One region of the Cupriavidus sp. LA-1 genome, then DNA from elsewhere that is predicted to be linked to it. Evidence: predicted binding sites of a transcription regulator. Region 1 holds the regulator's gene; the other holds the start of a gene.
What was found. Region 1 encodes sigma-54, which starts transcription at its own class of promoters, with help from an activator protein. Its sites were predicted from a motif close to TGGCANGNAANCTGCTTT; they were not measured.
Positions count from the first base shown of each region.

Region 2: a site for sigma-54 is predicted at 2,723-2,740, ahead of ACZ5MJ_RS25640 (ethanolamine ammonia-lyase subunit EutB). Genes of this name have one in related genera too.

Region 1 covers NZ_AP031387.1:3,448,559-3,452,962, reverse strand. Annotated here, with positions in the region: gene hprK (HPr(Ser) kinase/phosphatase) at 1-576, opposite strand, end outside; gene ACZ5MJ_RS16115 (PTS sugar transporter subunit IIA) at 657-1,112, opposite strand; gene hpf (ribosome hibernation-promoting factor, HPF/YfiA family) at 1,567-1,917, opposite strand; gene ACZ5MJ_RS16105 (RNA polymerase factor sigma-54) at 1,966-3,447, opposite strand; gene lptB (LPS export ABC transporter ATP-binding protein) at 3,584-4,384, opposite strand.
Region 2 covers NZ_AP031388.1:1,408,396-1,412,799, forward strand. Annotated here, with positions in the region: gene ACZ5MJ_RS25630 (aminoacyl-tRNA deacylase) at 1-276, shown strand, start outside; gene eutC (ethanolamine ammonia-lyase subunit EutC) at 363-1,154, opposite strand; gene ACZ5MJ_RS25640 (ethanolamine ammonia-lyase subunit EutB) at 1,165-2,547, opposite strand; gene ACZ5MJ_RS25645 (AI-2E family transporter) at 2,750-3,784, shown strand; gene ACZ5MJ_RS25650 (FadR/GntR family transcriptional regulator) at 3,830-4,404, opposite strand, start outside.

The DNA of each region.
Region 1 (4,404 bases):
CAGCCGGACGAAGTCGACCGCATCGTCGGCCACCAGCCCGTGGCCGCGCGAGATCAGTTCCAGGCCCAGTTCGCTCTTGCCCAGTCCCGATTCACCCATGATCAGCACGCCCATGCCCAGGATGTCGAGGAACACCCCGTGCATGGTCACGCGCGGCGCGGAGATGCGCGACAGGTACAGGCGCAGGTGGTCGATCACCGCCGCCGACGATACCGGCGTGGTGAACAGCGGCGTTGACGAGCGCGTGCAGCGCAGTTCCAGGTCGGGCGGCGGCTCCATGCCGTCGGCGATCACCAGGAAGGGCGGCTCCAGCAGGATCAGCTCGCCCATCTGGCGCTTGCGGGTCTCGTCGTCCAGGCGCTGGTAGTAGGTGATCTCGGGTTTGCCGAGCACCTGGATGCGGTTCGGGTGGATCAGGTTCAGGTGGCCCACCAGGTCGGCGGCGGAGGTGGCTTCGCGGGCGAACTCCACGTCAAAGGCGCGGTCCGCGCCCTCCAGGCCGGCCACCCACGAGAGTTTGATGTCGGCTGCGTTGTCGTCGAAGATGGACTGGGAGGTGACGCCGGTGAGTTCCATGCGGTATGACTGGTAGGGCGGTGTGCGAAGCGCGTGGCGCCTGCCCGGTCTGTGCCGGCCCGCTTTGGGGGATCAGGGGATCAGGGGTGCCATGCGATCAGCAACTCGTGCACCGCATCGGGCGTGGGCAGTGTCGCCAGCCCTTCGCGCATGTCGCGGTCCGAAAGCAGTTGCGCGATCTCGGACAGGATTTCCAGATGCTGCTGCGTGGCCTGTTCGGGCACCAGCAGGAAGATCAGCAGCGATACCGGCTTGCCGTCGGGCGATTCGAACGGAATCGGCTCGGCCAGGCGCATGAAGGCGGCCAGGGGATGCTTCAGTCCCTTGATGCGGCCGTGCGGGATCGCCACGCCGGCGCCCAGGCCGGTAGAGCCCAGCGACTCGCGTGCGAACAGGTTGTCGGTCACGATGGCGCGCGCGACGCCATGGTTGTTCTCGAAGAGGAGCCCGGCCTGCTCAAACACACGCTTCTTGCTGGTGACGCTGACGTCGAGATTGATGTTGCCGGGTGGCAGCAATTTGGCCAAACGATTCATGGGCGATGCGCAGGATTTCAGTTAGCGGGCGGATCGTTCCGCCGGGCAGGGGGCCGGCTCCGGGCTGCCCCTGGCCTGGCCGGAGGCGTCCGGCCCATTATAGAGCAGCGGCCACCCTCGGATTGTGCGGTGCAGCGGAGCAAGCTGGTGCAGAACGATACATGGCGATGCAATCGTGCCTCCGGGCCAAGAGCCGTCGCACCGATGCAGGGCGCGGCCAGGATTCCCCTCTCTTTGTATGGCGCAGCATACACCTTGCCGCCGCGCTTGCGAACACTCTTGCTCATTCGGGTGAAAAGCGTTTGCTCCGATGCCACAGCACGCCGCGGCGCCAGTCCAGGCCCGGCCTGGCTCTGGCCGGCGCAACGCGAGGGCGCAAAAAAGCCGCGCTTCGTGGCGCGGCTTGCCTGTTCAATCCTGAGTCAGCAGCCCTCTGCGGGGCTGCCGGGCACGGTCATTGCTGCATTTGCGCTGCGGCCATCTGGTACTTGACCGCTTCGCGGTCGTGGCCTTGCACGCGATCCTTGTAGCGGATCACCTGACGGTCCAGCTTGTCGACGAGTGCGTCGATCGCCGCATATAGGTCTTCGTGATGCGCCTCGACAAAGATGTCCTTGCCCTTGAGATGTAGATTGATTTCTGCGTACTGACGCCGGTCCTTTTCCTTGTGATTGTCGACAGAGAGCAGCACGCTAACGCCAATGACCTGATCGAAATGCCTGACGATTCGCTCCAGCTTCGTTTCCACGTACTCACGCAGAGGGGGCGTGATGTCCAGGTGGTGTCCACTGATCTTGAAGTTCATAGCGCTTCTCCTTCTGAAAGAGCCTCACCAGGCAGGCGGTGGGCTCGGCTACAAAGACTTGCGGAGATTGACTGCGGGGATCTTCAGGGCCTCGCGATACTTGGCAACGGTGCGTCGTGCGACAACGAAGCCTTGCTCACCCAGCAGTTCGGCGATGCGACTGTCGGAAAGGGGATTCCTCGGGTCTTCGGCTCCTATCAGTTGCTTGATCAAGGCGCGGATGGCCGTTGATGAAGCCGCGCCACCGGTTTCGGTGGACACGTGGCTGCCGAAGAAGTACTTCAGTTCGAAAGTACCCATCGGCGTTGCCATGTATTTATTGGTCGTCACCCGGGAGATGGTTGACTCGTGTAATCCCAGTGTATCGGCAATCTCCCGCAAAACCAAGGGGCGCATGGCGATTTCACCGTGGGTGAAAAAGTTCTTTTGACGCTCGACAATGGCTTGCGAGACACGCAGGATCGTATCGAACCTTTGCTGGATGTTCTTGATCAGCCAGCGTGCCTCCTGCAGTTTCTGCTGCAGCCCCGCGGTGCCGGTTTCCCCTTTTGCGCCACGCAGGATTTGTGCATACATATCGTTGATGCGCAGCCTTGGCATCACATCCGGGTTGAGCTGCGCGATCCAGCCGCCGCCGCTCTTGCGCACGAACACATCCGGCACCACGAAATCGGCTTCCGGTCGGCTGTAGGCATGGCCCGGGTAGGGCGCCAGCGAGCGGATCAGGTCGTGGGCTGCCTTCAGCGCCGCTTCATCGACCTGCAGCGCCTTCTTCAGCCGCGTGTAGTCGCGTACCGCCAGCAACTCCAGGTGATTGGTGACGATGTTCAGCGCCAGGTCGCGCTGCGGGTGGGTCAGGCGGCGCAGCTGCAGCGCCAGGCATTCGGCGGCATTGCGCGCGCCCACGCCCGGCGGGTCGAAGCTCTGCAGCAGTGTCAGGATCGCGTGGACTTCGTCGAGCTCGAATTCGAGTTCTTCGGGCAACTCCATGCAGATCTCTTCAAGCGATGCGCTCAGGTAGCCATCGTCGTCGAGCGACTCGATCAGGAAGATGGCCAGGCCCTTGTCGCGCGCCGAGATCTTCAGCGGCGTCAGCTGCTCCATCAGGTATTCGCGCAGCGTGGGCTCGGCTTCGCGCAGCTGCATCGGCGTCTTTTCGTCCTCGTCGCCTTGCGGACGGCGGGCAAAGTCGTCCAGGCTCCAGTCGCTGCTGCCGTAGTCGTCGCCGCTGCTGTTGTCGCCAAAGCTGTCGTCGTCACCCGCGCCGTCGGCACGGGCGTCGCCATTGCCCTGGGGTTCGGCGGGGGCGGGCGCGGGTGCGCTCTGGACATTGACCGAGCCATCCGCGGCCACGCGCAGCGGGCTCTCGATCCAGTCGTTCTCACGCTCGAGCAGCGGGTTTTCCGTCAGGGCCTGTTCGACTTCCTGCTGCAGTTCCAGCGTGGAAAGCTGCAGCAGCCGGATCGACTGCTGCAACTGCGGGGTCAGTGCCAGATGCTGGGAGAGGCGGAGCTGTAGCGACGGTTTCATGCGACCTATTTTATGCGCATCTTTCCGATGTTGGAACGGAAATTGCTATCGCTGATGGACTCCGATCGACGCTGGCTGTGGGGCGGCTGCGCGCGCCCCGCCGGAATGCCTGCCGCGCAAGGGGCAGGCCGTCATGTCACATGCGGAAGTTCTCGCCCAGGTAGACGCGCCGCACGGCGTCATTGGCGATGATTTCCTCGGGCTGGCCCTCGGCCAGCACCGCGCCTTCGCTGATGATGTAGGCGTGATCGCAGATGCCGAGCGTCTCGCGCACATTGTGGTCGGTGATCAGCACGCCGATATTGCGCGCCTTGAGGAAGCTGACGATGCGCTGGATCTCGCCCACGGCGATCGGGTCCACGCCGGCGAAGGGCTCGTCCAGCAGGATAAAGCGCGGCGACGACGCCAGCGCGCGTGCAATTTCCACGCGGCGGCGCTCGCCGCCCGACAGCGACAGCGCGGGGTTGTTGCGCAGGTGCGCGATCTGCAGGTCGTCGAGCAGCGAATCCAGGCGGCGCTCGATCTCGGCCTTGGCCAGCGGCTTGCCCTTGTCCAGCTGCAGTTCCAGCACCGCGCGGATGTTCTCCTCGACGTTGAGCTTGCGGAACACCGAGGCTTCCTGCGGCAGGTACGACAGCCCCATGCGCGCGCGCTCGTGGATCGGCAGGCCGCTGATATGGTCGCCGTCGAGCACGATATCGCCCTCGTCCAGCGCCACCAGGCCCACGATCATGTAGAACGACGTGGTCTTGCCCGCGCCGTTGGGGCCGAGCAGCCCGACCACCTCGCCGCTCTTCACGTCGAGCGAGACGTCCTTGACCACCGTGCGCGAGCCATAGCGCTTCTTCAGGTGGCGCACGACCAGCGTGCTGCCGCCGGGAAGGACGGTGGAGGCTTCGACGGAAGGCTTGTCGGCGATGGTTGCGGTATCGGTCATAGGCACAGTCAGGCGTTCGG
Region 2 (4,404 bases), on a different replicon from region 1:
CAGATGGCCGCCATCTGCGAACAGACCGGGCGCAACCTGGTGCTGGCGCATGAGGACGAGATCCGCGAGATCTTCAAGGATTGCGACCTTGGCGCGATTCCGCCGGTGGCGATGGCCTACGGCATGCAGACCTATGTGGATGACAGCCTGATGCAGCAGCCCGACGTGTATTTCGAGGGCGGCGATCACCAGGAACTGGTGCACATGAGCGGCGAGCAGTTCTCGCAGCTGATGTCGGATGCGGGGCATGGGCAGTTTTCGCGCCGCATGATGTAAGCGTCGCGCGGCAGCGGCCACCACGCGGGTTGCGTACCCGCGGGGTGGCCGTTTTGCATGCTGGCGCAGCGGCTGCTGCGGACCATTCAGTCCGCGGGCAGCGCCGGCATGCTGTCGTCCTTCAGGTCCACGCCGGAACGCCCCAGCGCTGCCGCGCCGCGCAGCAGGAAGGCCAGCCGGTCGGCGGCCTGCGCATAGGGCAGCCCTTCGGGGCGCACGTTGGAGATGCAGTTGCGCTCGGCGTCGGTGCGCCCCGTGCGCGGCGCACAGGTCAGGTAGATGCCGAGGCTGTCGGGCGAGCTCAGCCCCGGCCGTTCGCCGATCAGCATCACCACCTGGCGCGCCCCAAGGATCTCCCCGACCTCATCGCCCAGCGCCACGCGCGACTGTTCGGCCACCACCACCGGGCCGATGCGCCACCCCTGCGGCAGGCGCTGGCGCGTGGCATCCAGCAGCGGCAGCGCATGAGTCTGCGTGGCCAGCGCGGACAGGCCATCGGCAATCACGAATACCACATCCGGCGCCTCGTGCGGCCGCGCCGCCGCCAGCCGCTCGCGGCTGGCATCGTCCAGGCGGCGGCCCAGGTCGGGGCGGCGCAGGTAGTGCGCGCGGTCCGGCGCCGCGCTGTGCACGGCCACGTTCGGCACCGCTGCCGCATCCAGCGCCGTGGTCACGGCGCCCACGTCCAGTGGCAGGTGCACCGCATCGCGCGCCTGCGCATGGGCCAGGCCGAAGGCCAGCACGGCATCGGTGGTCTGGCTGTGGCCGGTGCGGCCCAGCGCAATGCGCGCACGCGTGAACCGGCGCAGGCGCTGCCAGGGATCGACGTCGACCTCGGCGGGGGCAGGACTGGCAGGGGGCTGGCGTCTGGCCGTCATCGGCTGGTCCTTACAGGCTGTGGGCCATCTGCAGCAGCGGCTGGCGCGCCGCGGGCTCCAGCAGCCGACCGGTGCTGTCGGCAATGCCCATGCGCTGCAGCCAGGCCTCGAACTCCGGCGCCGGGCGCAGCCCCAGCACCTCGCGCAGGTACAGGGCGTCGTGGAACGAGGTGCTCTGGTAGTTGAGCATGATGTCGTCGGCGCCCGGCACGCCCATGATGAAGTTGATGCCGGCCACGCCGAACAGCGTCAGCAGCGTGTCCATGTCGTCCTGGTCGGCCTCGGCATGGTTGGTGTAGCAGACGTCGCAGCCCATCGGCACGCCCATCAGCTTGCCACAGAAGTGGTCTTCCAGACCGGCGCGGATAATCTGCTTGCCGTCGTACAGGTACTCGGGCCCGATAAAGCCCACCACCGTATTGACCAGCAGCGGCGAGAACGCGCGCGCCACGCCATAGGCCCGTGCCTCCATGGTCTGCTGGTCGACGCCGTGGTGCGCGTTGGCCGACAGCGCGCTGCCTTGCCCGGTCTCGAAATACATCAGGTTGTCGCCCACGGTGCCGCGCGCCAGCGCCTGGGCGGCGTCGTGGGCCTCGGCCAGCAGCGACAGGCTGATGCCGAAGGCCGCGTTGGCGCGCTCGCTGCCGGCCACGGACTGGAACACCAGGTCCACCGGCGCGCCCTGCCCGATCGCGCGCAGGGTGTTGGTGACATGGGTCAGCACGCAGGATTGCGTGGGGATGTCGAAGCGGCTGCGCAGCTCGTCGATCATGCGCAGCAGCGAGACGATGGCGCCCAGGTTGTCCGAGGCCGGATTGACGCCGATGGTGGCATCGCCGCAGCCATAGAGCAGGCCGTCGATGATCGATGCGGCGATGCCCTTGGGATCGTCGGTCGGGTGGTTGGGCTGCAGCCGCACCGAGAGCCGGCCCGGCAGCCCCACCGTGCTGCGAAAGCGTGTGACCACCTGGCACTTGCGCGCCACCGCCACCAGGTCCTGGTTGCGCATCAGCTTGCTGACCGCCGCGGCCATCTCCGGGGTGATGCCCGGCGCCACCCGCGCCAGCATCGCGCTGTCGGTCTCATGCCGCAGCAGCCAGTTGCGCAGGTCGCCCACGGTGGTGGCACCGATGGCGGCAAAGGCCGCGGCATCGTGGCGGTCGAGGATCAGGCGCGTGACCTCGTCGTCCTCGTACGGCACCAGCGCTTCATTGAGGAAACGGGTCAGCGGCACCTCGGCCAGCGCCAGCCGCGCCGCCATCCGCTCCTGCTCGCTGGCCGCGGCAACGCCCGCCAGGGCATCGCCGGAGCGCGCGGGGCTGGCGCGGGCCAGCAGCGTGCGGAGGTCGGCGAAGACGTAGCGCCGGGTGCCGATAGTATGGGTGTAGGCCATGCATTCCGTTCCTGGGCTTGGGGCCAGACGACGACAGCGGTACGCCGGGCACGATTCCCCCTAATATAGACACCCTTTGCGTGTGGCGTTATGCCAACATCGCAAAGACATTGCGACAGCGCACGCGGCCTGACTCAGGCGCAACATCTGGATCGGCGAGAATCCAGAATAATTTTCAGCAAATTGCATGCCGGAGACCCCGATGAAAGACCCCGACCCGACCACCACCCCGCGCTTGCTGCCGGCCGCGTGGTACAGCGTCGGCACCGTCGCCTACCTGCTGACCGCCCTCGCGCTCCTGACCGTGCTGCACGCCAACCTGGTGGCGGCGCTGCTGTCCGGGCTGCTGCTGTACTCGCTGGTGGACGTGCTGGCGCCGCGCCTGAAGCGCCTGAACCAGCGCCACGACGCGCTGGCCGTGGCCATCCTGTCGGCGGTGATCCTGCTGGGGCTGACGCTGGCGGGCTGGCTGCTGGTGCGCTTTGTCAGCGGCGAGGGCACCCTGGACGGGCTGCTCAACCGTGTGGCGGACATCATCGACCGCTCGCACGGCCAGCTGCCGCGCTGGCTCAGCGATGCGCTGCCCAATGGCGTGGACGAACTGGCCAACACGCTGATCGACACGCTGCGCGAGCACGCCGCGATGGCGCAGAAGCTGGGTGCCGAGGTGCTGCGCACGCTGGTGCATATCCTGATCGGGCTGGTGATCGGCGCCATGGTGGCGCTGTACCGCGCGGTGGCGCGTCCCAACCGCCGGCCGCTGGCCGCGGCGCTGGTGGCGCGCGCGCGCACGCTGCAGCAGGCGTTCTCGCAGTTCATCTTCGCGCAGATCCAGATCTCCACCATCAACACGGTGCTGACTGCGATCTACCTGCTGCTGGTGCTGCCGCTGTTCGGCATGCACCTGCCGCTGACCAAGACGCTGCTGGTGATCACCTTCGTGGCGGGGCTGCTGCCGGTGCTGGGCAACCTGATCTCGAACACGGCCATCGTGGTCGCATCGCTGTCGGTGTCGCTGCCGATCGCGGTGGCGTCGCTGGTGTTCCTGGTGGTGATCCACAAGCTGGAGTACTTCCTGAACGCACGCATCATCGGCGCGCGCATCCAGGCCGCGGCGTGGGAGCTGCTGACGGTGATGCTGCTGATGGAAACACTGTTCGGCATCCCGGGCGTGATCGCCGGGCCGATCTTCTATGCCTACCTGAAGCGGGAGCTGGCCGGCGCCGGGCTGGTCTGAATGGCGCAGCCGGCACGCCGGGCCGCTGGTAGGACCAATGCCTGCTCAGGCACCGTCCTGCTCCACCCGGCTGCGCACGAAATCGATATGGGTCTGCATGGCCGTGCGCGCCTCTTCGGGCCGGCGCGCGCAGATCGCTTCGCAGAGTGTGCGATGCTGCAGCAGCAGCAGGTCTGACGCGCTGTCGTCCTGTTCGCGCAGGCCGGTGCCGTTGATGGTGATGTGCTCGCGCAGCATGCCGATCACGCTGGTATGCAGGTGCAGGAACATGGTGTTGTGCGAGGCCTGGGCGATGGCGTCATGCAGCCGGGCATCGGCATCGGCCTCCGCCTGCTTGTCGTCGGCGGTGCGCGCGCGTTCCAGTTCGGCCATCAGCGCACGGATGCGCCTGACGTCGGCGGCGTCGGCGCGCAGCGCCGCGAAGTAGGCCGTGGCACCCTCCAGCACGCGGCGGAACTCCAGGATGTCGTCGCGCAGCGCGGGGTGGTCGGCCACCAGCTGGCCCCACGGCGAGGCAATGCCGGCGCGCAGCTGGTCGGTGGCGTAGACGCCCGCGCCGCGCCGGCTCTGCAGCAGGCCACGCGCGGCCAGGCGCTGGATCGCCTCGCGCACGGTGTTGC